Regions from separate parts of the Streptomyces sp. NPDC002577 genome, predicted to be linked through region 2. Evidence: riboswitches for the same ligand, from Rfam matches in the RefSeq annotation. Region 2 holds a riboswitch; each other region holds the start of a gene.
What was found. Region 2 has a riboswitch for S-adenosylmethionine ahead of thrC (threonine synthase). Riboswitches for the same ligand answer to the same signal wherever they lie in the genome.
Positions count from the first base shown of each region.

Region 1: it holds a riboswitch for S-adenosylmethionine, as region 2 does, so the genes downstream of both, ACWD4J_RS01575 (aminotransferase class V-fold PLP-dependent enzyme) here and thrC (threonine synthase) in region 2, are expected to answer to the same signal.
Region 3: it holds a riboswitch for S-adenosylmethionine, as region 2 does, so the genes downstream of both, ACWD4J_RS29115 (ABC transporter permease subunit) here and thrC (threonine synthase) in region 2, are expected to answer to the same signal.

Region 1 covers NZ_JBSFWK010000001.1:340,522-346,374, forward strand. The annotation lists gene qcrB (cytochrome bc1 complex cytochrome b subunit) at 1-654, shown strand, start outside; gene trpD (anthranilate phosphoribosyltransferase) at 862-1,926, shown strand; SAM riboswitch class IV at 2,122-2,238, shown strand; gene ACWD4J_RS01575 (aminotransferase class V-fold PLP-dependent enzyme) at 2,447-3,814, shown strand; gene ACWD4J_RS01580 (Lrp/AsnC family transcriptional regulator) at 3,834-4,115, opposite strand; gene ACWD4J_RS01585 (rhomboid family intramembrane serine protease) at 4,222-4,965, opposite strand; gene ACWD4J_RS01590 (hypothetical protein) at 5,216-5,455, shown strand; gene ACWD4J_RS01595 (NYN domain-containing protein) at 5,528-5,853, shown strand, end outside.
Region 2 covers NZ_JBSFWK010000015.1:39,751-45,603, reverse strand. The annotation lists gene otsB (trehalose-phosphatase) at 1-176, shown strand, start outside; gene ACWD4J_RS20825 (alpha,alpha-trehalose-phosphate synthase (UDP-forming)) at 272-1,687, opposite strand; gene ACWD4J_RS20820 (glucosyl-3-phosphoglycerate synthase) at 1,904-2,890, opposite strand; SAM riboswitch class I at 3,087-3,261, shown strand; gene thrC (threonine synthase) at 3,255-4,592, shown strand; gene ACWD4J_RS20810 (MoaD/ThiS family protein) at 4,723-4,998, shown strand; gene ACWD4J_RS20805 (cold-shock protein) at 5,412-5,615, shown strand.
Region 3 covers NZ_JBSFWK010000029.1:68,666-74,518, forward strand. The annotation lists gene ACWD4J_RS29100 (GNAT family N-acetyltransferase) at 1-277, opposite strand, end outside; gene ACWD4J_RS29105 (ABC transporter substrate-binding protein) at 401-1,426, opposite strand; gene ACWD4J_RS29110 (amino acid ABC transporter ATP-binding protein) at 1,560-2,414, opposite strand; gene ACWD4J_RS29115 (ABC transporter permease subunit) at 2,411-3,493, opposite strand; SAM riboswitch class IV at 3,877-3,988, opposite strand; gene ACWD4J_RS29120 (putative leader peptide) at 4,290-4,412, shown strand; gene ACWD4J_RS29125 (hypothetical protein) at 4,610-5,853, shown strand, end outside.

The sequences.
Region 1 (5,853 bases), on a different contig from region 2:
AACCTCTGGGGCCACACGCTCGTCCTGGGCGTCTTCGTGCCGCTGATGATCTTCCCGCTGGTGCTTGCCGCGATCGCGGTCTACCCGTTCATCGAGTCCTGGGTCACCGGCGACAAGCGCGAGCACCACATCCTGGACCGCCCGCGCAACGCCCCGACCCGTACGGCCGTCGGCGTCGCGTGGATCACCTGGTACTGCGTGATGCTGATCGGTGGTGGCAACGACCTGTTCGCCACGCACTTCCACCTGTCGATCAACGCCGTCACCTGGTTCGTCCGGATCGCGTTCTTCGTCGCACCGGTCATCGCGTTCATCGTCACCAAGCGGATCTGCCTCGGCCTGCAGCGCCGCGACCGGGACAAGGTGCTGCACGGACGCGAGTCCGGCATCATCAAGCGCCTGCCGCACGGTGAGTTCATCGAGATCCACGAGCCGCTCAGCCAGGAGCAGCTGCACACCCTCACCGCGCACGACCAGTACGAGCCCGTCGAGATCGGCCCGGCCGTCGACGAGCACGGCGTGGAGCGCAAGATCCCGGCCACGGAGAAGCTCCGGGCCAAGCTCTCGAACAACTACTACGGCGAGGATCAGCAGATCCCCAAGCCGACCGTAGAGGAGTTCAAGGAGATCACGAGCGGCCACGGCCACCACTGATCACAGAGCTCTGACCTGAGGGTCGCCACGGTAGGAGCCCCGTCCATTGCTTGGACGGGGCTCTTTGCCGTGTCCGGGCCTGGATAGGGTGGGTCCTATACGTATACGAGACCCGGGGCGGGCCTCGTGCGGGGCCCTGGGCGGGATGTGCCGCCGGGATCTCCGCGCGTACCAGCGGCCGCCCGGGCAGAACTCCAGGAGCGGCATATGAGCGCTGTGACCCCCGCAGGAGGCAACACCGCGGCGGGCCGTTCCTGGCCCGAGGTACTGAGCGCACTCCTCGCCGGGCAGGACCTGAGCTCCGGTGACACGGCGTGGGCGATGGACCGCATCATGAGCGGCGAGGCCTCGGACGCCCAGATCGCGGGCTTCATGGTGGCGCTGCGGGCCAAGGGAGAGACCGTCGAGGAGATCACCGGTCTCGTCGAGGCGATGTACGCGCACGCGCAGCCGCTGGACATCCCCGGGCCCGCCGTCGACATCGTCGGTACGGGCGGCGACCGGGCCAAGACGGTCAACATCTCCACGATGTCCGCCATCGTGATCGCGGGGACCGGGGCCAAGGTCATCAAGCACGGCAACCGGGCCGCGTCCTCGGCGAGCGGCTCGTCCGACGTGCTGGAGAAGCTCGGCATCAACCTGGACCTGGCGCCCTCGCGGGTGGCACAGGTGGTCGAGGAGGCCGGGATCACCTTCTGTTTCGCGGCCAAGTTCCACCCCTCGATGCGGTTCGTCGGTGCGGTCCGGCGGGATCTGGGCATTGCGACCTCGTTCAACATCCTCGGCCCGCTGACCAACCCCGCCCGGGTCACCGCCTCCGCGATCGGCTGCTTCGACACCCGCATGGCGGGGCTCATGGCCGGCGTCCTGGCCGAGCGCGGCTCGTCCGCGCTGGTGTTCCGCGGCGACGACGGGCTCGACGAGCTGACGACGACCTCGACGTCGCGGGTGTGGGTCGTGCGGGACGGTGCGGTGCGCGAGGAGAGCTTCGACCCGCGGGACGTCGGGATCGAGCTGGTACCGGTCGAGGCGCTGCGGGGCGGCGACGCGTCCCACAACGCCGATGTGGCCCGCCGGCTGCTGGCCGGCGAGACCGGGCCAGTACGGGACGCCGTACTGCTCAATTCGGCGGCGGCCCTGGTGGCCTTCTCGCCGGGCGAGGGCTCGCTGTCGGAGCAGATCCGTGCCGGGATGGAGCGCGCCGCCGAGTCGATCGACTCGGGGGCGGCTCGGCGGGTGCTGGAGCGGTGGGTGGCGGCGAGCAACGGGTAGCCTGCGGCCGGCTGGGCGGTGCGCCACCTCTGTGGTGGGTGGCCGGCAGCTTCTGCGGCTGCCGTCACCGTTCACGACGGCGGTGCCCTCGCGTCGTACTTTTGCGCACCATCGGGCGCCGTAAGCCGGTGCAACCGGTGTCCGCATCGCGGACACCGGTTGCACCGGCGCGATCATCTGGCATAGTTCTCGGCAGGTCATGAGTGACAGCGACCAGGCCCCGGCCCGCTGTCCGGCAACCCTCCGTCCGTGGCGGGGTGCCCCGGGTGAAGACCTGGCTGCAGGCAAAGAGGTCTGCGGCAAGCGCGGACCCCTTGTCAGGTTCCTGGGGTCCTGGTCCTCGAGGAGCTGTCTCGTGAGCAAGCGAATGCGATAGGGCGTCAGGCCCCTTCTCGCGTACCCCTTTTCACCTTTCACTCTTTTTCTGCGCTTGAGCCGTCATGCCCTCCCCCATTGCCTTAAGGGCATGGGAGGTACCGCCATGCGCAGTCAATTCGCTTACCTCTCACGGGAGTTCGCCATGTCTGTCTCCACCGCTGCCGCCGACCAGTCCGTTTGTGCCCCTCTGCCCGTTCTCGGGCGTGATGTCCTCGTGCCGCTCGTCACCGGCGGCGAGGTCGCATACGCCGCCCTCGACTACGCGGCGAGCGCCCCGGCACTGCAGCGGGTCTGGGACGACGTGGCGGCGTACGCGCCGTACTACGGCAGCGTGCACCGCGGCGCCGGATACCTGTCGCAGCTGTCGACGGACCTCTTCGAGAACGCGCGTCGCACCGTCGCGGAGTTCCTCGGCTGCCGGGAGGGAGACCAGGTCGTCTTCACCCGGTCGACCACCGACTCGCTCAACCTGCTGGCTGCCGCGCTGCCCGAGGGGTGCCAGGTCTTCGTCTTCGAGACCGAGCACCACGCGTCCCTGCTGCCGTGGCGCGATGCACGCGTCACGTATCTCGACGCGCCTCGTACGCCGGAGCAGGCCGTCAGGACCCTGGAGCGGGCCCTGGCCGATCGGGACCCCTACGGTCCTGCGCTGGTCTGCGTCACCGGGGCGTCCAACGTGACCGGTGAGCTGTGGCCCGTACGGGAGCTGGCCGCCGCCGCTCATGCGCACGGCGCGCGGATCGTGCTGGACGCCGCCCAGCTCGCCCCGCACCACGCCGTGTCCGTAACGGAGTTGGACGTCGACTGGGTCGCCTTCTCCGGGCACAAGCTGTACGCGCCGTTCGGGTCCGGCGTGCTCGCCGGGCGCGCCGACTGGCTTCAGGACGCCGAGCCGTATCTGGCGGGTGGCGGCGCCAGCCGCAAGGTCGGGCGCCGCGAGGACGGTGGGGTCGACGTCGAGTGGCACACCACCGTCGCGCGCCACGAGGCCGGTTCGCCCAACGTCATCGGTGCCTACGCCATCGCCTCGGCCTGCAAGGCGCTCACCGAGGCCGGGTTCGATGCGCTCGTCGCGCGGGAGCGGCAGCTGATCTCGGCGGTGCGTGCGGGACTGGCCGACGTGCCCGAGGTGCGGGTGCTCTCGCTGTTCGGGGACGACGCGCCGCGGGTCGGGGTCATCTCGTTCGTCGTCGACGGGTGGAACAGCTCGCACTTCGCGGCCGCCCTGTCCGCCGAGTACGGGATCGGGGTGCGGGACGGGCTGTTCTGCGCCCACCCGCTCGTACGCACCCTGCTCGGCAGCGAGCCGCAGGCGCAGGGTGAGTGCGGTGCCCCCGAGGCGGCGCCCGGCGAGAAGTCGCTCAACGCCATCCGGGTGAGCTTCGGCGCGGGCACGCCGGACGAGCACGTCGAGCGGTTCGTACGGGCGGTCAAGGAGCTCGTCCGGGACGGCGCACGGTGGGCCTACCGCACCGAGGACGGCCGCTGCGTCCCGGACACCTCCGCCTGATCCGCCCGAGGCGGCGTTCCTACGAGTCGAGGCCGATCGCGAACGCCGCCTCCAGGTCGTGCTGCGAGTACGTACGGAACGCGACATGCGTGTCCGTGCCCTCCACGCCCGGGATCTTGCTGATCCGGCCGGGGATCACGTCCGCCAAGTCGTCGTGGTCCTTGACCCGGACCATGGCGATCAGGTCGTAGGTGCCCGTCACCGAGAAGACCTCGCTGACGTTGTCCAGCGCGGCGATGGATTCGGCGATCTCCGGGATCCGGTCCACGCTGGTCTTGATGAGCACGATCGCGGTGATCACGGCTGGTTGTCTCCCTCTTTTTAGCGCTCGGTTGACCTCGGTGGCCGTGGGCTGGGGTTTCACTCTATCCGTCCGGCCCCGGCGCGTCGGGCCGCGCTCCCGCCGGTCATCCCTCGCTCTCCTGCCCCTGTCCGTCCAGGGTCGTGGCGTACGCCCTCTCGCGCCGCCCGTACCGCGCCCAGGCGTACAGAAAGCCCAGCGAGAAGCCCACGAGGTGGGCCAGATAGGCGACGCCCGGGCCCTGGCTCGGGCGGCTCATCGCCAGCCACTGGAGCGCCACCCAGAAGGGCAGCACCACCCAGGCCGGGAAGCGCAGCGGCAGGAAGAACAGGAACGGGAACAGACTCGTGACGCGGGCCCGGGGGAACAGGAACAGGAAGGCGCCGAGGACCGCGGAGATCGCCCCTGAGGCGCCCACCAGCGTCTGCTGCGACCCCGCGTGGGCGGTGGCGTAGCCGAGTAGCGCCAGATAGCCGCAGCCGACGTAGAAGAGCGCGAACTCGACATGGCCCATGCGCTCCTCGGCCATCGCGCCGAAGACGTAGAGGAAGAGCATGTTCCCCAGCAGGTGCAGCCAGCTGCCGTGCACGAAGAGCGCCGTGGCGGGGGTGACAGCGGCCCGTGGCGCGCCGCTGAACAGCTCCGCGGGCACCACGCCCCAGCGCTCGAAGTACGCCACCTGGGCGGCGATCAGCTCCTGTCCGCTGCCGTACACGGGGTTCAGCGCGGCGGCCGGTCCGGTGACGAAGACCAGGCAGCACAGGACGATCACGCCGTACGTCACGGGGGCGGTCGGGCCCCTCCCCCATTGCCTTAAGGGCATGGGAGGTACCCCCATCGCCCGGTGCATCGCCGTGCCCAGGCCACCACGCCGTTTTCGCATCACGGTCAGAGCATGACGTAACGGGAGCAAGCCGTGCGGACCGCCTCGCCGCCGACCGGGGCCTGAGCACGGGGTACCCGGCAGGCCGTAGGGTTACGTGCCATCCGCACCAGGCAAACGGACGCACCATGGATACAGGTGCACCCGTGAGCCGACGGAGCCCAGGCGCTCCGGAGGCGAGCCTTGAATACTGAAACTCGAAGGAAGCGACAGCACGATGACGGTTCCCTTGCCGACGGCCCAGACCCGCTGGCGGTGCACGCTCTGCGGCAATCTCACGCGCTTCGACGTGACCCGTTCGTCGAAGGTCGTCGAGTATGTGCACCTCGATCTGGCCGGGGAACCGACCGTCGAGGAGCGCGAGGTGGTCAGTGAGACCATCGAGTCGGTGCGCTGCCGCTGGTGCAACGCGGTGGACCAGGTGGAACTCGTGGACAGGCCGGGCGCCGGCTCCTGACGATGGGGGTCCCCCCGCTCGAGCGAAGTCGAGAGTGGGGGAGGGCCCCGCTCAGAAATTGGGGTGTGACGGATGGTGGAGACCACAGGCGGGGAGCCGGCCGACGGCACCGCTGAGGTGCTCGACCGCCCGCTGCCCGACGGCGTGCGCCGCCGGGTCGTCCAGATCGTCTCGGACGGCTTCGGCGGGCTGACCTTCACTGAACTGCCCGCGCAGCTCAGACAGTACGCACGCTTCACGCCGAGCCGGCGCGTGAAGTTCGCGGGCAACGCGATGGCCGCGGCCGTGGAGGCGGAACCGATCTTCCGCCAGCGCATCGCGGAACGGCTGCGCGAGGCCCAGCCCGAACTCAGCGGTGCGCTGGAATCGGGGGCACCGCCGCCGGCCGCGGACCCGAT
Region 2 (5,853 bases):
GGGATCTTCCCGCGTTCGCCGCCGTGGAGAAGCTTCGGGAAGAGGGCGTGCCGGGGTTGCTCGTGTGCAGCGGCAGCGCCGAGGTGCCCGAGCTGGCGGGACGGGCCGATGTCGTGGTGGACGGGCCGGCGGGGGTGGCACGGTTCCTGGCGGCGCTGGCTGCCCGCTTGGGTTGACGCGCGCTGCCGCCGCTGTGGGCAGTCGTTCCTCCCCCAGCCAACGCTGGGAGGTGCCCCCTGGGTGCGCCGGGCTCACAGCGAAGTAACTGCGGTCAGGCGTCCAGGGCGTGCAACTGGTCCAGGAACCACTGGGTCGGCGGAAGCGCGGTCGCGGACGCCGCCAACCGCTTCGAGCGCTCGATGCGGTCCCCGTCCGAAAGGCCGAGCGCCTCGTGCAGCGCCTCGGCCGTGCCCGACACGTCGTACGGGTTCACGGTGATCGCGTCCTCACCCAGCTCCTCGTACGCCCCTGCCTCCCGCGACAGAACCAGGGCGCACCCCTCGTCGGAGACGACCGGCACCTCCTTGGCGACGAGGTTCATGCCGTCCCGGATGGGGTTGACCAGCGCGACGTCGGCGATCCGGTAGGCGGCCAGCGAGCGGGCGAAGTCGTCCTTGAGGTGCAGCTGGACGGGGGTCCAGCCGGGCGTGCCGAACTGCTCGTTGATCTCCTCGGAGAGCCGGCGCACCTCGGCCATGTAGTCCCGGTAGACCGCGAGATCCTGCCGTGAGGGATAGGCCATGGCGACGTGTACGACCTGCTCGCGCCACTCGGGGCGGGTCACGAGGAGCTCCCGGAAGGCGAGCAGGCCGCGCACGATGTTCTTCGACAGCTCGGTGCGGTCGACCCGGACGATGCTCTTGCGGCCCGTACCGACCTGAGCGCGCAGGACGGCCATGCGCTCCTCGACGTCCGGCTGGTGCGACCGCTCCCGCAGGAAGTCCGCGTCCGCGCCGAGCCCGTGCACCCCGATCCGGGTGTCGGCGAGGGCGTCCGGGCCCAGCAGTTCCATGCAGCAGGTGGTGAACGCGTTCGCCCAGCGCCAGGTCAGGAACCCCGCGCGGTCCGCGCCGAGGATGCCCCGCAGCACCTCCCGCGCGATGTCGTCCGGCAGCAGCCGGAAGTAGTCGACCGGCGCCCACGGCGTGTGCGAGAAGTGCCCGATCCTGAGGTCGGGGCGCAGCTCGCGGAGCATGCCCGGCACAAGCACCAGGTGGTAGTCCTGCACGAGCACCGCCGCGCCCTGGGCCGCCTCGCCCGCCAGCGCCTCGGCGAAGGCCCGGTTGTACACCTCGTAGGAGGCCCACTGAGCCCGGAACTCCGCGCCGAAAGCGGGCTCCAGCGGCGTCTGGTACAGCATGTGGTGCACGAACCACAGCACCGAGTTCGCGATGCCGTTGTACGCGTCGTCGTGCACGTCCGGCTCGATCCCCAGCATGCGCACGTGCTGCCCGCCCGTGTCGGCCGGGTCCAGCGTCCCGCCCGTGCGGCGTACGGCCTCGCGGTCGCCTTCGCCCAGAGCGGAGCACACCCACACCGCGCCCGCGTCCGGGCCGATCGCCGACAGGCCCGAGACGAGACCGCCCCCGCCGCGCTTGGCGGTGAGCGAGCCGTCCTCCTGCAGCGTGTAGGAGACCGGGCCGCGGTTGGACGCGACGAGGACCTGAGCACCCTGAGTGGAAGCCATACGCCCAAACTTAGCCCGGCCCGGAAACGCTCAAACGTACGGGCGACTCGGCTGGTCCCATAGCCGTATACGGTCCCCGCTACGGGTTACACGGCGATCACGGACGGCGACCTCCCGCCGGGCCCGGCAGCAGCGCACCGAGGCCCGCGGTCAAGGGTTCGCACTGCTCCGGCACGGCCGGTGAGAGCACCGCACCCCGAGATGTTCATGGCGCGGTTACGCGGCGCGCCGCTCCGCGTACTCCGCGATCTCGGCCATCGGGGGCCGCTCCTCCGTGTCCACCGAGTACGTACGCGGTTCGAATCCGCTGTCGCCGCGCTCGAACTGAGTGAGGACGGGACGTACGAGATGGCCGCGGGCCAGGCGCAGCTGCGCCGTGCGGTAGATCGCGGCAGCCATCCGCCCCAGCGCCTGGCCGTCCTGGTGCCGGTGCTTGCGCACGCCGACGTCGACCTGGGCGAGCGCGTCCAGGCCCCTGAGGTGCAGGGCGTCGACGAGCATGCCCAGCTCGACGCCGTATCCGACGGGGAACGGGAGCTGCTCGAGCAGGGACCTGCGCGCCGCGTACTCACCGCCCAGCGGCTGGACGAACCCGGCCAGCTGAGGCCAGTGCATGTTCAGTAGCGGGCGGGCCATCAGCTCGGTGACCCGGCCGCCCTGCGCGGCAGCACGACCACCCTCACCTGCGGCGTTGCCCGACGAGAGCTCGGCGCCGAGCGGACGGTCGTACATCGCCTTGACCAGGTCCACGCCGGGCTCGGTGAGCAGCGGGCCCACGATGCCGGAGACGAAGTCCGCCGAGAACTCCTTCAGGTCCGCGTCGACGAAGGCGACGATGTCCCCGCTGGTCACGAGCAGCGAACGCCACAGGACCTCGCCCTTGCCGGGGAGCGCGGGTATGCGCGGCAGGATCGCGTCGCGGTGGACGACGCGGGCACCGGCCGCCGCGGCGACCTCCGCCGTACGGTCCGTCGAACCCGAATCGACCACCACGAGCTCGTCGACGAGCGGCATCGCCGGCGTCATCAACTCGCGGCGGATCACCTCGACGATCTCGCCGACCGTCTTCTCCTCGTTGAGCGCGGGAAGCACGACGCTCACCGTCTGTCCCGTGGCGCGCTTCGCTGCGACCAGCTGACGGAGCGGACGGTCGGTCACCGACCAGGACCGTGTACTCAGCCAGCGCTCGACTTCATCAAGCACGTTCTGGTGCCCCCTCACTGGGACCACTCGGTGGCCCGTCACTGAGACCACTGCCTGTGATCCATCTCGCGGTTCGGACGACTACCTCAACTGTCCTGGCCTTCGGTTACAGTCTTGAACAACGCGCATGACCATCGCATGTCGGGGGTCATGGCGCGAACAAACGCTCCGGGACCCGCACGGCCCGGCGCCATACCGCTCATCCAGAGGGGCAGAGGGACACGGCCCGTTGAAGCCCCGGCAACCCTCCAGCCGGTTCTCGTACCGATCACCGTTGATCGCCGATCACTTTTGATCACAGTCGCGAGGCCCCGGCTAGGGAAGGTGCCAAATCCGTCTCGCGGCGAGATGCGCCGCGAGGAAGATGAGGAGAAAGGGCCTCGCCTCCATGGCTGCGCAGACTGTTGCCACCACCGACACGGACACCGCCGGAACCGACACCGCCAAGGCTGTCGACCTCGGACCCGCATCCGCCCTCTCCTGTCGTGAGTGCGGCGAGCGCTTCCCGCTCGGCCCGATCTTCGCCTGCGAAATCTGTTTCGGTCCGCTCGAAGTCGCATACGACCTGCCGACCGGTGACCCCGAGAGCCTGCGCAAGCAGATCGAGGCCGGTCCCGACAACATCTGGCGGTACGCCCCGCTGCTGCCCGTCCCCGCGGACGTGGCCACCAAGCCGAACCTGAACCCGGGCTGGACCAAGCTCGTCAAGGCCGACAACCTCGCCCGTGAACTCGGCGTCACCGGCGGCCTGTTCATCAAGGACGACTCCGGCAACCCGACGCACTCCTTCAAGGACCGCGTCGTCGCCCAGGCCCTCGAGGCCGCCCGCGCCTTCGGCTTCACCACGCTCTCCTGCTCCTCCACGGGCAACCTGGCGGGTGCCGTCGGCGCCGCCGCCGCCCGCGCCGGCTTCCGCTCCTGCGTCTTCATCCCGCACGACCTCGAGCAGGGCAAGGTCGTCATGGCCGCGGTGTACGGCGGCGAGCTCGTCGGCATCGAGGGCAACTACGACGACGTGAACCGTTTCTGCTCCGAGCTCATCGGCGACCCGCTGGGCGAGGGCTGGGGCTTCGTCAACGTCAACCTCCGGCCGTACTACGGCGAGGGCTCCAAGACCCTGGCGTACGAGATCTGCGAGCAGCTCGGCTGGCAGATCCCGGACCAGCTGGTGATCCCGATCGCCTCCGGCTCCCAGCTCACCAAGATCGACAAGGGTCTGCAGGAGCTGATCAAGCTCGGTCTGGTCGAGGACAAGCCGTACAAGATCTTCGGCGCCCAGGCGGAGGGCTGCTCCCCGGTGTCGACGGCCTTCAAGGCCGGGCACGACGTGGTGCGGCCGCAGAAGCCGAACACCATCGCCAAGTCCCTCGCCATCGGCAACCCGGCCGACGGCCCCTATGTCCTCGACATCGCCCGCCGCACGGGCGGCGCCGTCGAGGACGTCAACGACGAGCAGGTCGTCGACGCGATCAAGCTGCTGGCCCGCACGGAGGGCATCTTCGCCGAGACGGCGGGCGGCGTGACCGTCGGCGTCACCCGCAAGCTGATCGAGAACGGCCTCCTGGACCCGTCGCTGACCACGGTCGTCCTCAACACGGGCGACGGCCTCAAGACGCTGGACGCGGTCGAGCCGACCACGGGCCCGACGGCGACGATCCGTCCGAACCTCGACGCGTTCCGCGCCGCGGGTCTTGCCGGTTAGTCGTCGTAGGGGCATGTGATCGTGGCCGGCCGCCGGTCGTGGTCCGTCCTCGCGCCCACGCGGCGGCCGCCGCATGTCGATACAGCCCGCGCCTCTTCAGGGCGCACCCGTTCCTCCCTCGAGGTGAATCATGAGCGTTACCGTCCGCATCCCGACCATCCTGCGTACGTACACCGGCGGCCAGGCCGAGGTGCCCGCTGAAGGGGCCACGCTCTCCGAGGTCATCGCCGACCTGGAGAAGAACCACGCCGGGATCGCCGCCCGCGTCCTCGACGACCAGGGCAAGCTGCGGCGGTTCGTGAACGTGTACGTGAACGACGACGACGTCCGCTTCGAGCAGGGTCTGGAGACGGCGACCCCGGACGGCGCCGGCGTCTCGATCATCCCGGCCGTCGCCGGAGGCTGAGCACCGCACGCTGAGTCACCAGAATTGCCCCCTCCGCGAGAGAAGCGGAGGGGGCAATTCTGCATGGTTGAGCGCGGTACAGTTGGGGAACTCGGTTCGCCGCTCTTGTCCGGTGCATATGACTTCGCGCCCGGCAGTCGATGAGAAGTAGCCAAAGTGCACGACTCTTTTGCGTCGTATATTCCTTTTGCCGGGCCCGACTTGCCCTGAGTACTGGCGGATTCTCCGCATATTCCCGATCGGGTGTGCCCGGATTTCTCGTCCGATTGACCTGTTGCAGACGGCAGTTGGGCAGATACATTCAGCCGCGGTCGACGCGTTCCGGCGCACACCCCCAACCGTTGGGGGGTGAGGTCTGACCCGGGTCCGCGAAGTGCGGTCCTGTGCAAGGGCCAGTAATAGGGGAGTTAGGCATGGCTCAGGGCACCGTCAAGTGGTTCAACGCGGAGAAGGGGTACGGCTTCATCGCGGTCGACGGTGGTGCGGATGTATTCGTCCACTACAGCGCGATTCAGATGGACGGCTACCGCACCCTGGAAGAGGGCCAGCGGGTCGAATTCGAGATCTCGCAGGGTCAGAAGGGACCGCAGGCGGACATGGTCCGCATGGCCGGCTGAAGCGCCGACTGACTGCAACGACATTCACGCAGGGCCCGTATCCCGGTCGGGGATACGGGCCCTGCGGTGTGCCCGGGCGTTCGCGTTCGGGCGGGGTCTGTCAGCGGCGCGTGTCTCTTTGGGGTGCGTCGCCCGGTCGCCACCCCTCAAGGAAGCTCTTCGGGCGCTTGCGCCCACCCGTCTCCCGGCCACCACCCCTCAAGGAAGCCCTTCGGGCGCTTGCGCCCACCCGTCTCCC
Region 3 (5,853 bases), on a different contig from region 2:
TCTCCACGACCTCCCACCCGTCCGGAGGGGCCACTGCTCCGGTGACCGCCACAGGGGTGCCCGGTCCGGCCAGGACGGCCAGGTCGTCCCAGGCCCTCGGGTCGGCCGGGTCGGCGAGGGCGGTGAACGGGGAGACGTCCGTGGGGTAGCGGGCGGCGCTGCCCACGCGCTCGGCGAACCGGGCGTGCGGGCCGGTCAGTGCGGCCCAGGCGGGGTTGTCCAGGATGTGCGGTGCCGCTGGGCTCTGCGCCTCGGCCGGGTGGACACTGGTGGACATGGCTGTGTGGGGTCTCCGTTTACGACGTGTGGGGAGCACGCCCGCGGCTCCGCCACCGACGACGGGGTGTCGTGACTCGGTGGCGGAGCCGTTCAGCGGGCGCTGCCGGACAGTTGTGGAGTGTCAGGAGTTGTCGAGCGGCAGTCCGGGCGGGTTGACCTCCGCGGTGCTGACGGCCTCGTTGGACAGGTTCCAGGCGGCCAGCCACTTCGCGTACTGGCCGTTCTTGATCAGGTAGTTGATGGCGTCGGCGACCGGCTTCGCGATCCCGCTGTCCTTCTTCGTGGTCGCCGCGATCAGGCCCTGGAGCGTGGCGCCTGCGCCGGAGAAGGTGCCCGCGCTGCGCGTCGGGTTGGGCGACTTGGCGGTCTGCGTGATGTGGTAGGCGACCCCGGGGTTGGCGGCGAAGTAGGCGTCGATCTTCCCGCCGGTCAGCGCCAGGTAGGTGCTGTTCTTGCTGGCGAAGTGCTTGACGGTGAGCTTCTTGCCCTCCTTCTGCAGCTTCGTCTGCCACTCGAGGAGGATCTTCTCCTGGTTGGTGCCGTTGTCGACGGCGACGGTCTTCCCTGCGAGGTTCTCGTAGTCGCCGTCGAAGTTCCACGTGCTCTTCTTCAGCACCTCGAAGCCGACGTTGTCCTTGCGGTACGAGGCGAAGTCGTACTTCTTCTTGCGCTCCTCGGTGTCGGTGATGTTGGAGAACGCCACGTCGACCTTGCTGCTGTCGATGCCGACGAACATGTTCTCCCACGTGGAGTTCTTCAGCTCCGGCTGGAGGCCGAGGACCGCGGCGACCAGGCGGCCGAAGTCGGGCTCGGCGCCAGTGAGGGTCTTCTGGTCGGAGCCGACGTATGCGAGGGGCGGGAAGCCGTCGGGCAGGGCGCCGACACCGATCGCCAGCTTGCCGCTCTTGCGCACCGAGTCCGGCAGTTCGGCACTGATCGACTTGACCTCGGAGACCTTCAACTCGGTCTGCTTGGCGGCCCCGTTGGACAGCTGGCCCACGGTGACGGTGCCCGCGGCGTCGGCCTTGGTGGTGGTGGCGGCGTCGCTGTCGCCCCCGCAAGCGGCGAGTCCGGTGGCGAGGGTGGCAACGGCGGTCGCCGCCGTGATGCCGCGCAGCAGGCTACGTCGGGAGAAGTGGCTAGGCATGGCTGTCCTTGTCGGTGAGAGGTGGTGACAGTGGTGCGGTGTGACGGAAATTCGGGGAGGGGACGGAAACTCGGGGGCCGGAAACCCGGGGAAACGGAAACTCGGATTCGGTACAGAGGTGCTGAGGGCCCGGTCAGAGCACCTTGCTCAGGAAATCCCTGGTCCGCTCGTGCTGCGGGTTGTCCAACACCTCGGCGGGCGGGCCCTGTTCGACGATGCGACCGCCGTCGATGAAGACGACCCGGTCGGCGACCTCGCGGGCGAAGCCGATCTCGTGGGTCACGATCACGAGCGTGGTGCCGCTGGTCGCCAGGTCCTTGATGACGGCCAGGACCTCGCCGACGAGCTCGGGGTCGAGCGCCGACGTGGGCTCGTCGAACAGGATGATCCCGGGCCGCAGGGCGAGTGCGCGGGCGATGGCCACCCGCTGCTGCTGGCCGCCGGACAGCTGCCGCGGATAGGCGCCGGTCTTGTCGCCGAGGCCCACGCGGCCCAGCAGTTCGCGCGCCAGCTTCTGGGCCTCGGGCTTGGCCAGCTTCCCGGTGGCCACGGGCGCGGCGGCGACGTTGTCGAGGACAGTCAGATGCGGGAACAGGTTGAAGTTCTGGAAGACGAAGCCGATCCGGCTGCGCTGGGCCAGGATGGCCCGCTCGCTGAGCTCCTTGAGCCTCCCCCAGCCTTCGGCCGGGGGGACCCCCATCGCGCTGCGCTTGCCGTGCCGCCGTACGCCGATCAGTTCGCCGTTGACGCTGACGTAGCCGATCTCGGGCTTCTCCAGGTGGTTGATGACCCTCAGCAGGGTGGACTTGCCGGAGCCGGACGGGCCGATGATCACGGTGACCTCGCCGGGCTGCACCGTCAGGTCGATGCCGTCCAGCACCCGGTGGGCGCCGTACCACTTGTGCACGTCGTGGACCTCCACGGCGGCGGGGCGTATCGCAAGGGTCTCAAGCGAGGCCTCAAGCGAGTCGAGCGTCTCGGCGGTCATACGGCGGCCTCCTTGCGCGCACGCTCCCGCAGGTCCCGCAGGCCGGTACGCAGTTTCTGCAAAGGGGTCGGCGGCAGGGTGCGCGTGGCGCCCCGGGCGAAGTACCGCTCGACGTAGAACTGGACGACGGACACGGCGCTGGTGAGGATCAGGTACCAGACGGTGGCGACCAGCAGCAGCGGCACGATGTCGCCGGGATAGGTGCTGCCCATCGTCTGCACCGAGCCGAACAGGTCGAGCAGTGACACGTAGAAGACCAGGGACGTGCTCTTGATGAGGCCGATCAGCTGGTTGACGTAGTTCGGGGTGATGGAGCGCAGAGCCTGGGGGAAGACGATCCGGGCGAACTGGTAGCGCTTCGGCAGGCCGAGAGCGGCTGCCGCCTCGTGCTGGCCCTGGTCGACCGAGAGGATGCCGGCCCGCACCACCTCGGCGGCGTAGGCGGCCTCGTTGAGGCTGAGTCCGACGACCGCCACGACGATGTCTGTGGCGAGCCGCGACTCGTCGAAGGTGAAGAAGGCCGGACCGAAGGGCACGCCGATGCTCAACGTCTTGTACAGCGCGCTGAAGTTGTAGAGGAAGATCAGTACGACGATCAGCGGTACCGAGCGGAACAGCCAGGTGTAGACCCAGCTGATGGCACGGAGCACCGGGCTGCCGGAGAGCCTGGCGAGGGCGATGAGGATGCCGCCGAGCAGCCCCAGCACGGCGCTGTACGCCGCTACTTCAAGGGTGATGACCAGGCCGTCGAGGACCACCGGGCGCAGGAACCAGTACTGGAAACGGTCCCACTGGTAGAAGGGGTTGGTCAGCAGCCCGTGGCCGATCTGGGCGACCAGGACCAGCACGACCACCGTGGCGATCCACCGGCCGGGGCGGCGGAGGGGAAGCACCCGCTGCGCCGACAGCGGCCGCACCGGGGCGTCACCGCCGGAGCCTTCGGAGCCTTCGGTCGCTTCAGCGGGGCCCTGCGGCCGTGGTGCCGTGTGCAGCGCGGTCGAGGAGGGTTCGGGGCGGGGTATCGCCTCGGCGGTGGGTGCTGAGCCGGAGGACACAGCAGAGCCGGGAGGTTCACTCATGGACGACTCCAGCAGATTCGGACACCCGGGCCGCGCAGGCGACGACGGCGCGGCAGAGCGGGGAGGAGCTCTGCGGGACGAAGCGCACTGGAGCGGGCGGAACCGGGGTTGGTTCGGGGGTGGTTCGGCGGTGGAGAACGCCGCGACGGCGGCGAACGTCAGGGGTTCAGCGAGCCGCCGGCCGCGACGGACTCAGAAAGACCGCCTCAGAAAACCGTCAGCGCTGGCAGAGAACGCGACAGGAGACGCGACACAGTGCACTGTTGACGCGGAGCAGATCGACGGGACGGTTCACAGACGTCGTGACGCGGCCGTGGCGCCGCCATGCGGCCATCCCCGGAGCTGCGTACATCGCCGTCACCATCACCGTTCCGCCCCGCGGGGCCTCGCGCTTACCGAAAAACAAGATCCGGTCCGGTCGTCACCTGGGGCACCCCACCGCGACGCGAGGGTTGCCGGCCAGCAAGCCAGGGCTTGTCGCTGACACTCTTGACCGTTCTGCGCCGTAAGGTAGGCAGCCGCCGCCTGGAATGTCAACGTGCGCAGACCGGCTACGCACGGCCCGGCATGGTCGCAGCCTCCGTCGCCGCCTTCGGGGCACATCCGGCACGGCGATGTGCGATGGGGTCGGCTCAGCGGTACATGACGCAAACAGCCAACTCCCAAGCAAACGGCATCATCCCGGGCGAGAGATCTCCCTTGCGCCAGCCGTCGCATTCGTCATGGGATGCACCCAAACCCACTGCCTTGACAAGCTGCTTGACAGGGACACGTATCTCTTGGTTTTCTTCCCGGCATGTATCGGGGAATCTTTCTGACGGCGCGGCGCCATGTCGACTTGGTTCGCCTGTCCGCCAGCCTGTGTCGACCCCGGATGGCCTGCGCCGACGCTGCACACATGTCGACGTCCCTCGCGTGACGAGACTTTTTCCCGTCGCCTGACCACACTCCCGACTCCACCGACTCTCCCGAATTCGGAGTCGAGGGACGAGTGATTCTCTTTTCCGCCGCACCGATTAACGGTGCGTATTTCGCCGGAATTTCCAGGGTTCTTCTCTCCCTACCTTCCTTCACCAGGAGACCCGATTGTCCTCCGCCCTTCACGCCCGTTCACGGCTGCGCACAGTGCTGGCCACCGCCTTCACCGCGGCGGTGGTCTCCGTGGCCGCCTCGGCGGCTCCCGCGAGCGCCGCCGGCTCGGTTTTCACCCCGGCGCCGCCGCACAACCCGTACACCGGCCCGGACGGTACGGCCACCATGCACGGGGACACCGGTTCCTCGGACACCACGCCGCTGGCCGGGCCGGGATCCGGCACCCTCTCCTCGAAGCGGGTGGCGCTGGCGTCGGCCTGCCCGACCGTCCTGGTCGGGTCCGACGGCTATCCGGTGGCGCTGTGCACGCCCATCTTCGGGCAGGTGCCCACGGTCCATCTGCTGGACCCGGACGACGGCAGCTCCATCGCCGAACTCACCCTGACCAAGGGCTCGTTGCTGGGCGGCGTCTACGCGTACCTCGACCAGGACGACCGGCTGGTCGTGATCGACGGCAGCAGGTCGCTGCTGCGGGTCGGTCATCACCAGGACTCGGACGGCGACTGGACCCTGACGATCGACAAGAGTCTGTCGCTGACCTCCGCGATTCCGGATGACGACGCGGTGACCGGACTCTCCCCGGACTGGCAGGGACGCGTGTGGTTCGCGACCGGGAACGGGCTGGTGGGCACCGCCGACGACCGCACCGGCACGGTACGCACCCTGCAACTGCCCGCCGGCGAGAAGGTGGCGAACAGCATCTCCACCGCGCCCCAGGGCACCCTCGTCACCACCACGCAGGCCACGTACCTGCTGACCGCCACCGCGGACGGCACCCCGCGCATCGCCTGGCGGCAGGAGTACGACCGCGGTTCGGCGCGCAAGCCGGGGCAGCTCAGCTGGGGAAGCGGCTCCACGCCCACCTTCTTCGGGCCGGGTGACGGCACCGACTACGTGGCCATCGTGGACAACGCGGACAGCCAGGTGAAGCTCCAGGTGTACGAGACGGCCACCGGCCGCCGTATCTGCTCCACACCGGTGCTCCTGGCGGGTGGCGCGGGCAGCGAGAACTCCCCCATCGGCGCCGGTCGCAGCGTCTTCGTGGCCAGCACCTACGGCTACCCGTACCCGGCGGTCCCGGACGACGCCGGGGACAGCGTGCCCGCCTCGGCGGACTTCACGGGCGGTCTGACCCGGGTGGACGTGCGTGCCGACGGGTCAGGCTGCGATCTGGTGTGGGACAACAAGCTGCGGTCGGCGGCGGTGCCCAAACTGTCGCTGGCGGACGGGAAGCTGCACACGGTGCTGCGCGATCCCGTGATCCCCGG